One region of the Bradyrhizobium ferriligni genome, then DNA from elsewhere that is predicted to be linked to it. Evidence: predicted binding sites of a transcription regulator. Region 1 holds the regulator's gene; each other region holds the start of a gene.
What was found. Region 1 encodes PhoB, which activates phosphate uptake and scavenging genes when phosphate is short. Its sites were predicted from a motif close to TGTCATNNANCTGTCAT; they were not measured.
Positions count from the first base shown of each region.

Region 2: a site for PhoB is predicted at 2,157-2,173, ahead of phnF (phosphonate metabolism transcriptional regulator PhnF). Genes of this name have one in related genera too.
Region 3: a site for PhoB is predicted at 2,300-2,316, ahead of AC1VNY_RS21690 (Orn/Lys/Arg family decarboxylase). Genes of this name have one in related genera too.

Region 1 is NZ_JBXEJO010000018.1:55,308-59,401, reverse strand. It holds gene pstA (phosphate ABC transporter permease PstA) at 1-161, shown strand, start outside; gene pstB (phosphate ABC transporter ATP-binding protein PstB) at 158-976, shown strand; gene phoU (phosphate signaling complex protein PhoU) at 1,083-1,799, shown strand; gene phoB (phosphate regulon transcriptional regulator PhoB) at 1,946-2,656, shown strand; gene AC1VNY_RS13065 (GcrA family cell cycle regulator) at 2,915-3,427, opposite strand; gene AC1VNY_RS13060 (acetylornithine transaminase) at 3,916-4,094, shown strand, end outside.
Region 2 is NZ_JBXEJO010000086.1:21,532-25,625, reverse strand. It holds gene phnE (phosphonate ABC transporter, permease protein PhnE) at 1-367, shown strand, start outside; gene phnE (phosphonate ABC transporter, permease protein PhnE) at 364-1,212, shown strand; gene phnF (phosphonate metabolism transcriptional regulator PhnF) at 1,403-2,128, opposite strand; gene phnG (phosphonate C-P lyase system protein PhnG) at 2,257-2,718, shown strand; gene phnH (phosphonate C-P lyase system protein PhnH) at 2,723-3,331, shown strand; gene AC1VNY_RS36335 (carbon-phosphorus lyase complex subunit) at 3,335-4,094, shown strand, end outside.
Region 3 is NZ_JBXEJO010000036.1:131-4,224, reverse strand. It holds gene AC1VNY_RS21690 (Orn/Lys/Arg family decarboxylase) at 1-2,255, opposite strand, end outside; gene AC1VNY_RS21685 (DJ-1/PfpI family protein) at 2,362-3,513, opposite strand; partial or broken gene AC1VNY_RS21680 (tetratricopeptide repeat protein) at 3,715-4,094, opposite strand, start outside.

The DNA.
Region 1 (4,094 bases):
AGACGATGGCCAACCTGCCGGTGACCATCAACAACTTCGTGCAGAGCCCCTACGCCTACTGGAAAGAGCTGGCGTGGAGCGGTGCGCTGCTCATCACATTCACCGTGCTCGCGTTGAATATCGGCGCGCGTATCCTTGGTGCCGAAAGGGCCGCAAAATGACCGAGCTTTCCGTCTCCACGACTGCCGCGGGCCACGTTCCCCAGGTTCCGCTGCCGGAAGCGCCGCCGAAAGTCACGGTGCGCAACCTCAACTTCTATTACGGCGAGCACCACGCGCTGAAGAACATCAACCTGACGCTCGGCACCAACCGCGTCACGGCGTTCATCGGCCCGTCCGGCTGCGGCAAGTCGACCCTGCTGCGCATCTTCAACCGGATGTACGACCTCTATCCGGGCCAGCGCGCGGTCGGCCAGCTGATGCTGGACCAGACCAACATTCTCGACCCCAAGCTCGACCTCAACTTGCTGCGCGCGCGGGTCGGCATGGTGTTCCAGAAGCCGACGCCGTTCCCGATGACGATCTACGAGAACATCGCCTTCGGCATCCGCCTCTACGAGAAGATCTCGAAGTCCGAGATGGACGACCGGGTCGAGAAGGCGCTGCGCGGCGGCGCGCTGTGGAACGAGGTCAAGGACAAGCTGAACGCCTCCGGCCTGTCGCTCTCCGGCGGCCAGCAGCAGCGCCTGTGCATCGCGCGCACCGTGGCGGTGCGCCCCGAGGTGATCCTGTTCGACGAGCCGTGCTCGGCGCTCGACCCGATCTCGACCGCCAAGGTCGAGGAGCTGATCCAGGAGCTCTCCGAGGACTACACGATCGCGATCGTCACCCACAACATGCAGCAGGCGGCGCGCGTCTCCGACAAGACCGCCTTCATGTATCTCGGCGAGCTGATCGAGTTCGACGACACCAACAAGATCTTCACCTCACCGAGCGATCGGCGCACCCAGGACTACATCACCGGCCGGTTCGGTTGACCGGCGCATGATCCGGAAAAGTGGAAACCGGTTTTCCGATCAGGTCATGCTAAAATTCAGGACACGAAACCATGATCCCCGGGAACATGGTTGAGGGAGACAAGCGATGGCTTCTGAACATACCGCCAAGGCATTCGACAGCGACCTGCAGGAGTTGACCCGCCTGGTCGCCGAGATGGGCGGCCTGGTCGAACGGATGATTACCGAGTCGGTCGACGCGCTGATCCGTCGCGACGTCGCGCTCGGCAAGCGCGTGGTCGCCGCCGACATCGAGATCGACAATCTGCAGCGCAACATCGAAGAGCGCGCGGTGCTGACGATCGCGCGCCGCCAGCCGATGGCGATCGACCTGCGTGAGATCGTCAGCGCGATGCGCGTCGCCACCGACCTCGAGCGGATCGGCGACCTCGCCAAGAACATGGGCAAGCGCGTCGCGGCGCTGGAGAGCGATTTCCAGCCGCTGAAGCTGATCCGCGGCCTCGAGCACATGACCGACCTCGTGCTGTCGCAGGTCAAGTCGGTGCTCGACGCCTATGCCGCGCACGACCTGCCGGCGGCGATGAACGTCTGGAAGGGCGACGAGGAGGTCGATGCGATCTGCACCTCGCTGTTCCGCGAACTGCTCACCTACATGATGGAAGATCCGCGCAACATCTCGTTCTGCATCCATCTGATGTTCTGCGCCAAGAACATCGAGCGGATCGGCGATCACGCCACCAATATCGCAGAGACCGTGTTCTACATGATCGAGGGCCAGCAGATCACCGACAAGCGCCCGAAGGGGGACATGACCACTTTTGCCACCACGGTGCCGGGCAACTGAGGCATGATCGGCAAGCGCGGAACCGGCAAGAGTGAAACTGGACGATCCTCGCGACAAATCGTTTCCGCGGGAACTATGCTCAAGGAAGTTAAGCGTTTCGGTTTGCGTCTGGGCAACGGATCACCACAGAGAAAGAACTTAAACCGATGAGCGCACGCATTCTGGTAGTCGAAGACGAGGAAGCGCTGACGACGCTGTTGCGCTACAACCTCGATGCGGAAGGCTACGATGTCGAGACGGTGGGGCGCGGCGACGATGCCGACACGAGGCTGAAGGAGCGCGTTCCCGACCTCGTGGTGCTCGACTGGATGCTGCCGGGCCTGTCCGGCATCGAGCTGTGCCGCCGCCTGCGGGCGCGGCCCGAGACCAAGCAGCTTCCGATCATCATGCTGACCGCGCGCGGCGAGGAAAGCGAGCGCGTGCGCGGGCTTGCCACCGGCGCTGACGATTACATCGTCAAGCCGTTCTCGGTGCCGGAACTGCTGGCGCGGGTGAAGGGCCTCTTGCGCCGCGCGAGCCCCGAGCGGCTTGCGACCGTGCTGACCTATGGCGACATCGAGCTCGACCGCGAGAAGCGCCGCGTGGCGCGCTCCGGCCGTCCGATCGATCTCGGGCCGACCGAGTATCGCCTGCTCGAATTCTTCCTCGAGCATCCCGGCCGCGTGTTCAGCCGCGAGCAGCTGCTCGACAGCGTCTGGGGCCGCGACATCTACATCGATGAACGCACCGTCGACGTGCACATCGGCCGCCTGCGCAAGCTGCTCAATCCCGGCCGCGAGCAGGATCCGATCCGCACCGTGCGCGGCGCCGGCTACGCGCTCGACGACCGCTTTGCCAAGGCCGAGCCGCAGCCGTAACGGCCGTTGCGGGATTCATAGCCCGCAGCACGGTGTCGTCCCGGCCTAGTGCGCAATTGCGCACGGGAGCCGGGACCCATACGCCGCGGCCGGTGTAATCGGCACGTGGCCGGACGGCTTTCTAACAACACGCATTCGTGGTTATGGGTCCCGGCCTGCGCCGGGACGACGGCGGTGATGTAACGGGCTGCGCGCCACAAAAAAATCCCCGCTTTCGCGGGGATTTGTTTTTCAGGTCTTCCGTGGTTTCCCGAGTGCTCACTTGATCTGCGGTTTCGCCGACGGCCGGCGGCGATCGGCGGCGGGCTGGTAGGCAACGCGCGAGTGATGCGCGCAATAGGGCAGGCCGGCGAGCGCCTTGCCGCCGCAGAAGAAGAATTCCGGGCTCGAGGGATCGCCGACCGGCCAGTGACAGGTGGCCTCGTTGAGCTCGAGCAGCGACAGCCGCTGGCTCATCGGCACCACATTGTCGAAGGAGATCGGATCCGGCTCCATCTCGACCTCGAAGGCGTGCGCCAGTGCGGTGTTGCCGCGCGAGACCGGGCGCGCCACCCGCATCATGTGCTGGGCGGGGCGGGCCTTGCGCTGCCGCGGCGCGGCCGTGGAGGGTGCCTTGGCGCGGCCGGAGAGGCCGAGCCGATGCACTTTGCCGATCACGGCGTTTCGCGTCACATTGCCAAGTTCCGCCGCGATCTGGCTGGCCGACAGGCCGGACTCCCAGAGCTTCTTCAGCTGCTCGACGCGATCGTCGGACCAGGTCAATACAGTCATCGCATTCTTCCCTTCGCGTAGCGCCGGCCAATCATTGGAGCGGCGCTGCGAGCCAATCTGGACAAATATCCCTGCGGCCAGAATCCCTTAGCCCTCGCCGGGCGCGGTCTTGCGCCCGAACGTTTACGCGCGATACGAAGGCTACTTAGAGGGTCCAGTACTGCCGCACGAGATGTCGTACCCGACAGGCCAAACGCTACAATATGGCGTGACTCTGGCGCAAGAGTCCGCGGCCGTGCGTCCACATGTTCCCACACAGTTAAGCATTGCGATGAGGCTTTTCCACCGCACCGGAATGCTCCGGATTGCGCTCGTTTCGCATTGCAGGAAGGCCACTTCGTGACGATTGACACTTACCGACCGCAGCATAGAATGCCCGCCACGTGCCGCCCGCAAAGGCGGCCGTTTTGTTTTCCGAAGCTGGCCGTTGCTGCGCTGGCGTCAAGGCGCAGCGGCAATTGTCGGCTTAAAAACCGTCAGTGAACGCCATGACCAACGCTGCCACGTCGCATCTGCTTCCCGTCTTCGCCAGGGTCGATCTCGGCTTCGAGCGCGGTGAGGGCGCCTGGCTGATCGCAACCAACGGCGACCGCTATCTCGATTTCACCTCGGGCGTCGCGGTCAACGCGCTCGGACACGCGCATCCGCATCTGGTCAAGGCGCTGCA
Region 2 (4,094 bases), on a different contig from region 1:
CACCACCGGGGCGCTGGGCAAGTTGTTCGCCGAGATCGTCGAGAACGCCGACATGAAGCCGGTCGAGGGCATCCGCTCCACCGGCGCGAGCTGGCTGTCCTGCATGCGCTTTGCCGTGCTGCCGCAGGTCTCGGCCGGCTATGCCAGCTATGCGCTGCTGCGCTTCGAGATCAACGTCCGCGAGGCGTCGGTGATGGGCTTCGTCGGCGCTGGCGGCATCGGCCAGGAGCTGGTGGTCGCGATCCGCAAGTTCTACTATTCCGACGTCAGCGCCATCCTCATCACCATCATCGTCACCGTCTTCATCATCGACATCTCGACCGGCTGGCTGCGCGGCCGGCTGTTCGGCAAGGAGACCCGTCGATGAGCCAGATGCCGAGGCCGGACACCACGGAACTGCGCGCGAAGTACCCCGGCGTCTTCGAACGTCCCGCATCGGCACGGCTGGCGATGCCGGCCATGATCGCGGCGGCGCTCGCGATCTTCGTGTTCGGACTGGTCGATCTCGATTTCTCGCCGTCCAGGCTGATCGCGGGCCTCGGCCAGCTCGGCTGGATCACCATGCTGATGCTCCCGCCGAATCCGGGCTCGTCGTTTCCGCTCTACATGCAGGCGCTCGGCGAGACGCTGTCGATCGCGGTGCTCGGCACCACGCTTGCCGCGCTGCTGGCGCTGCCGGTCAGTCTGCTGGCGGCGCGCAACATCATCCCCTCGAACCTGATCCGCTTTCCGGTGCGCCGCTTCCTCGATTCGATCCGCGGCGTCGATACGCTGATCTGGGCGCTGGTCTGGATCAACGTCGTCGGCCTCGGCCCGTTCGCCGGCGTGCTGGCGATCATGGTGTCGGACTTCGGCGCGTTTGGAAAGCTGTTCTCGGAGGCGATCGAGGCGGCGGATCGCAAGCAGGTCGAGGGCATCCGCGCGTCCGGCGGCAACGCGCTGCACGAAATCCGCTTCGGCCTGTTGCCGCAGGTGCTGCCCGTGATCGCCGGTCAGGTGCTCTACTTCATCGAGTCCAACACCCGTTCGGCCACCATCATCGGCATCGTCGGCGCCGGCGGCATCGGATTGCAGCTCGCCGAGCAGATCCGCGTGCTGGAATGGCAGAAGGTATCGTTCCTGATCCTGATGATCCTGATCGCGGTCGCCGCGATCGACTTCATCTCCAGCAAGCTGCGCTTTGCGATCATTGGACAGAGGGCGGTGGTGTAGCTCGCCATGCGCTCAAATCCTTCTCCCCTTGTGGGAGAAGGTGGCGCGAAGCGCCGGATGAGGGGTATCTCTCCGCGAACTCAGAAGCCGACGTGTTCGCGGAGAGATACCCCTCACCCGGATCGCATCTAGTGATGCGATCCGACCTCTCCCACAAGGGGAGAGGTGCACCGTCAGTGTGGCTGCACACTCAGCCGTTCTCGACCAGAAACTCGACGCGCTCGGCGGCGAAGCGCGAGCGCTTGGTCACCAGCGGCTGGTCCAGCATGTCGACGTCGGTGGCGTCGACCACCAGCACCGGCCGTCCCAGCGGCAGGTCGAGCCGCGCGGCGTCGGTCGCATCGACGATCGCCGCGGTGATCCGGGTCGAGGCGCGGTGGTAGTCCTTGACGCCGTAATGTCCGAGCAGCTTGGTCATCGAGCGAACGTTGGCGAACACGCTGCCGGCATCGGGAAACCGCTCGGCCGACAGCCAGGTGGTGGAAACGCAGATCGGCGTCCGGTCGGCGAGCCGCACCGCTTCGATCCGGATCAGTGGCGCACCGATCTTCAGGCCCAGCTCGCGGGCGATCTCGCGGTTGGCAATGTCGTCGCCTGCCTCGATCAACTGGCCGCGCGGCTCGTGGCCGCCGGCGCCGACGATCTCGGAAAATCGCGTGCGTGAGCGCAAGGGATAAGCGAGGCGCTGGGCTTCGACATAGGTGCCGCTGCCGCGCTCCGCGCGCACCAGGCCGCGTTCGGCCAATGCGGCGAGCGCCCGCCGCACGGTGTGGCGGTTGACCCGGTACGTCTCGGCGATCTCCATCTCGCCGGGCAGCTTTTCGCCGGCGGCGAAGCGGCCGTCAGCGATGCCGCGCTCGATGCCGTCGGCGACCTGCCGCCATAAGGCGACGCCGGAACTTTCCTGCATGCTCATGGCGCGGTGATACCAGAAATCTTTGGTTTGTCACGAAACAGTCATGGCGCTCCGCTATCAAGTTGTCTAGTATCATAGACAACTTGATGCAAGCAAGGTTGCCCAAAGGTTTGCCCATGAGTTCGACCATGAGTTCGACCGGACCAAACAGCAAGCAGGCCCAGCGCAAGGCCGCGATGACGGTGCTGGCGCACGCCGCCGCGACCGACATCGCCGGCAGGCTGGCGGCGATCGCGGTGCCCGCGCATGAGAACCTGCGCGAGCCGGAAAACGGCCTTGTGATGCTGCGCGGACGGATCGGCGGCGACGGTGCGCCGTTCAATCTCGGCGAGGCGACGGTGTCGCGCGCGGCGGTGCGGCTTGCGACCGGCGAGGTCGGCTTCGGCTACACGCTCGGCCGCGACGCGCGCAAGGCGCAGATGATCGCGCTGTGCGACGCCATGGTGCAGTCGGCGGAGCTGTCCGGCGAGGTGGAGGCGAAGGTGATCGCGCCGCTGCGCGTCGCCATGAACGCCGAACGCGGCCGCAAGGCGGCGGAAACCGCGGCCACGCGGGTCGATTTCTACACGATGGTGCGCGGTGAGGGATGATGCAATGACGACGATTGCCGAAATGCCCACGGGCTTTGCCGACAAGGTGCTGTCGGCGCAGTCGACTTTCCGTTCCGTGATGGATGCGATGGCGCGCCCGGGCAGCGTGCAGCGCGTCGCCGCGAGCGTCGGAACGCCCGCCGGCATGATGCGCGGCGCGGCCGCGATCGCGCTGACGCTGTTCGATCACGACACGCCGATCTGGCTCGACGCCGCGATGTCGGCGACGCCGGACGTCGCCCGCTGGCTGAAGTTTCACGCCAGCGCGCCGGTGGTCACCGATTCCTCGATCGCGAGCTTCGCTTTGATCGGCGATGCCGCGAGCCTGCCGGCGCTCGATTGCTTCGCGTTCGGCAGCAGCGAATATCCTGACCGGTCGACCACGCTGATCCTGCAGGTCGACAGCCTGTCGCAGGGTCCGGCCTTCGCGCTGAAAGGGCCCGGCATCGACGGCAGCGCCGTGCTGCAGGCGATGCTCAAGCCGCCCGACCTGTTCCAGCGGCTCGCGATCAACGAAGCCCTGTTCCCGCGCGGCATCGATGTCGTGCTGGTCCATGACGATGCCATTGTGGCGATCCCGCGCACCACGCGGCTGATCGCAAGCGGAGTGTGAGCGATGTATGTAGCCGTCAAGGGAGGCGAGCGCGCCATCGAGAATGCTCATCGGCTGCTCGCGCATGAGCGGCGCGGCGACCGCGATGTGCCCGAGGTGACGCTGGCGCAGATCTCCGAGCAGCTCGCGCTTGGTGTCGATCGCGTGATGACCGAAGGCTCGCTCTACGACCGCGAGCTCGCGGCGCTCGCGATCAAGCAGGCGCGCGGCGATATGATCGAGGCGATCTTCCTGGTGCGCGCCTTCCGCGCCACGTTGCCGCGCTTTGGCGCCACCGAGCCGGTCAACACCGGCGAGATGCAGGTGCGGCGGCGGATCTCCTCGACCTTCAAGGACGTACCGGGCGGCCAGATCCTGGGACCGACCTTCGACTACACCCATCGCCTGCTCGATCCCCAGCTTGCGGAAGGTTTTGTACCCGAGCAGCCGGCGACCGCGGAGGCCTCGCAGGCCGCCACGCCGCGGGTGACCGACATTCTCGGCCGCGATGGTCTAATCGAATCCTCGCCGCAGGCAGATAGCGACACGCCGGTCGGCGACCTCACGCGCGAGCCGTTGAGCTTTCCGGCCGACCGCGATTTGCGGCTGCAGAACCTGGCGCGCGGCGACGAAGGCTTCCTGCTCGCGCTCGGCTACTCGACGCAGCGCGGCTACGGTCGCAATCACCCCTTCGCCGGCGAGATCCGCTTCGGTGAGGTCGAGGTCGAGTTCTTCGCCGAGGACGCGGGCTTTACCGTGCCGCTCGGCTCGATCGAATTGACCG
Region 3 (4,094 bases), on a different contig from region 1:
CTCGCCTCGAACATCTTCAGATAATCGATCATCGGCTTGCTGCGTTCCGACAGCCGCTCGCCGGGCACGATGGTGGCGATGCCGGGCGGGTAGACCACGAAGGGCGTCGCGGCGACGCGGCCGAAGATCTGGTCGATCGGCAGATAGTCGACATCGTTGCGGATGAGATATTGTGCGGCCTGGCGCGGCGACATCGCGATCTCGGGCAGGTGCTCGGGCAGGAATTGCCTGGCCTGCAGCGTGCTGACGCTACCGTCGCGGAAGAAGCGATGCATGTCGCCGCAGAGGTCGCGCAGCCGCACCCCGCTATAGCGCTGCGGGCGGCGGCGGAAGAATTCGGGGATGACGTCCTCGATCAGCGCGTTGTCGTCGTGCAGCTTCTTGAAGGCGACGAGCCCCGACACCAGCGTGCCGGCCTTGCTTGCCTCGACGCCGGGCGTCAGCAGGAACAGCAGGGAGTTGAGGTCGTTCTTCTCGGCGACGATCTGGTTCTCGCGCAGATATTGCGCCACCACCGGCGCGGGGATGCCGTGATCGGCGTAGGCGCCGGTGGCGTGATCGAAGCCCGGCGTCAGCAATGTGAGCTTGTTCGGGTCGGTCATGGCGAAGCCCGCGGTCAGCTCGGGGAAGCCGTGCCAGGTTTCGCCCGGACTGAGCTGCCAGTAGGACGGATTGGTCGCGAGCTGATCGGTCGAGATGGTCTCCCAGGCGACATTGTGCACGCCGTTCTCGCGCGCGACGTCGGGGATCTTCACGCGGTCCGGCACGAACGGCTCGAAGAACCAGCGCCGCTCGGGGCGCGTCTCCTTCTCCTCGAACTCGCGCTTCACGGCGCGGATCTTCTTGCGCAATTCGATGCCGAGCCGGATCGTGTCATCCCACAAGACTTCGCCGGAGCGGCCCTTCATCATCTGCGCGCCGACATCGAGCGAGGCGAAGATCGGATAGAACGGCGAGGTCGAGGCGTGCTGCATGAAGCTTTCGTTGAAGCGGCGGTGCTCGACCCGGCGCTTCTGGCCCTTGATGTGGCGGTCGCGGATGTGGATCTGCGAGGCCTGCGAGAAGCTCGCGAGCTGCTTGTGAGTCGATTGGGTCGCGATGATGCCGGGGGCCTCGGGGCCGAGATCGGACAGTCCCATCGCGAAGCGGCCGGCATAGATCGGGTGGAATTTCATGAAGCCGGCCCAGGCCTCGTCGAACAGGATGTAGTCGCAGAGATGGCCGATCCGCTTGAGGATCATCTCGGCCGAGTGGATGGTGCCGTCATAGGTGCACTGCTCGACCACGGCGACGCGGAACGGACGCTCCTTCTTCCAGGCGTTCTCGTCTTTGACCAGCGGATGCTTGCGGATGTGGTCGCGCAGCGGGCCCTCGTCGAGCAGGTCCCAGCGCATCGGGCCGATCAGGCCCCAGGCGTTGCGCACCGTCGGCACGTAGATCGGGATGCCGCCGCCGATCAAAAGCGCGCCGTGATGCGCGGCCTTGTGGTTGTTGCGGTCGAACAGCACGAGGTCGCCGTCGGTGACCAGCGAGCCGAGCGCGACCTTGTTGGAGGTCGAGGTGCCGTTGAGCACGAAATAGGTCTTTTCGGCGCCGAAGATCCTCGCCGCCTCCTTCTGCGCCCGCAGCGCCGGCCCCTCATGGGTGAGGAGGTCGCCGAGGTCGAGCACGGAATTGTCGAGGTCGTCGCGAAACACCGCCTCGCCGAGATGTTCGACGAACACCCGTCCGATCGGGCTGCGGCTGTAGAACACGCCGCCATTATGGCCCGGGCAGGTCCAGAGCTGGTTGCCTTCCTCGGCGTAGTCGACCAGCGCGCCGAAGAACGGCGTCTTCAAATTCTCGGCATATTGCTTCAGCCTGGAGATCAGGTTCTTGGCGATGAAGGGCGGGGTTTCCTCGGACAGGAACACGTAGCCGTCGATGAAATCGAGCACCTCGACCGGCAGGTCCTCGAACCGCTTGCGGCGGATCAGGAGGATGATCGGGAAGTCGAGGCCGCGCCGGCGCATCAGGTTGATCAGCGCCGCGGTCTTGCCCTCAAGCCCCTTCTTGCCCCAATCGACCACCATGCAGCCGATCGCGGCGTCGGTCTGCACCGCGATCTCGGCATCTTCCAGCTTGCGGGCGCGGACCACCTCGAAGCCGGAGCGCTCGATCTCGGCGATGATCTGGTTGAAGCGGATGCCCTCGAGGTCGTCGGCCTCGAACACCGGCGCAGCGAACAGGAAGTTGAAGCGTTTGAAATAGTCCATGCGTGTCCCCGAACTGGTCCGGCGCTGACGTGTCGGCACAATTCATGACAGGCAGATGACAATGGGGTGGATCGAGGATCGAATACGTTGTTGGGGACGCAATCCCTCACTGCACGGCGTCAGCCCTTGGATATTCCAGCTGCATGGCGACGAAATCCGCCGTGCCGCGGCCATAGCGTGTCTCGATCCCGGCGAGCGCCCGGTCGAGTGCCTGCGCGGGCGGCGCGGTGCCGACTGCGGGCAGCAGGCCATCTGCGGACCAGGCCGACGCCACAACCTGCGGATAGACGCGCAGGCCGTTGCGGGTGGTCACGACGCCGCCGGTCGCGGCGAAGGTCACGGCGTGCGCGCGGTAGGTGCGCGACCAGCTGTCGGCGACCAGCGCGAGCGAGACCTCGTCGACGCCGGGAGCAAGCGCGAGGCCGAGCTGTTCCCGGTTCCAGAACGCCAGCGTGTTCCGGATCGCGGTCAGCGCGAAAGGACGTGTGAACTTGAAGGCGTTGCTGTCATGCCGCGCGTCCCAGCCGGGCAGGCCGATCTCGCGCGCGACGGCCTCAGCCCTGGTGGGGCCGGCGATCGCCTCGATCAGGGTCAGCGACATCGGCATCGACGCCGAAATCCCGGTCGTCGTCGCGACGCCGTGGTCGACCACGATGCGGCGGTCGGCGACATACCGGATCTCGGGATGCTTGTTGCGCCAGTTCTTCAGGTAAAACCAATGCGTGGTGGCGCGCCTGCCGTCGAGCAGGCCGGTCGAGGCGAGCACCTTGGCGCCGGCGCAGACGGCGACGATCACGGCGCCTTTCTCCGCCTGCTGCCGGATCCATTGCATGACTGTGGGATCGTCGTCGCGGCTCATCGCCGGCACGATGACGTAGTCGGCGCCGTCGGGATGTGCGGCATCGAATGCGGCGATGGTCGCATCAGGCTCGACCTTCAGCACCGGGAACAGCGCGACCGGACCGGGGCCCGTCGCCAGCGTAATGACATCGGCAACATCGGCGCGCTTGAGGATGCCGTAGGGCATCAGATAGTCGGTGGTCTCGGTCATGTCGTTGATGCCGAGGATCGCGACCAGCGGTCGCGCCCGCTTCGGCGGCTTCAGCGCCGCGAGCGTTGCATCCTGCTCGGCCTTGGCGATCGGAGGCGGAACCCGGAACGCCGATGCGGCGGGCAGGGTGAAGAGCCAGATGCCGCCAATGATTGGAACCAGCGCGGCAACGGCGATGCCGCTCCACGCGAGAAGCCGCCAGGTCATGATGATCGATCTCAACGTATCCGCGTGGGTCGCCCGGCACGCAAGCTACTCGCCGGTCACGCCGACCAAAACGGCGAAATTCCCGCAAAAACGGACACGCCAACAACGCGGCTCAAACGCGTAGCCCGGATGAGCGACAGCGACATCCGGGGCCGGCCCTTCCCCGCATGTCGCTCCGCTCACGCGGGCTACGCGACGCGCTCAGTAGACGAGGTTCGTACCCGGCGGCTTTTCCAGTGCCGCCGCTAGCGTCCGATACTCCTCGCAGTCGGTGCCACAGATCTCGGCGATCCGCTGCAGATGATACTGCGCCTGGTCGCGGTTTCCCTGTTCGATCTGCCACAGGCCGTAGTAGTTCCACGTCAGCACGTGGTTCGGATCGGACTTGAGCGCACGTTCGTACCAGACCTGCGATTGCTTGTAGTCGCCGAGCTTGCGATAGGAATAGCCGATCAGGTTCGCGACGTTCGGATGATCATCGCGGCCGAGTGCGTGCAACTGATCGATCGCGGCGGCGTAGTCGTTGCGTTCGTAGATTGTCGCATAGGCCGCGCGATAGCCGTCGCGAAATGCCGGGTCTT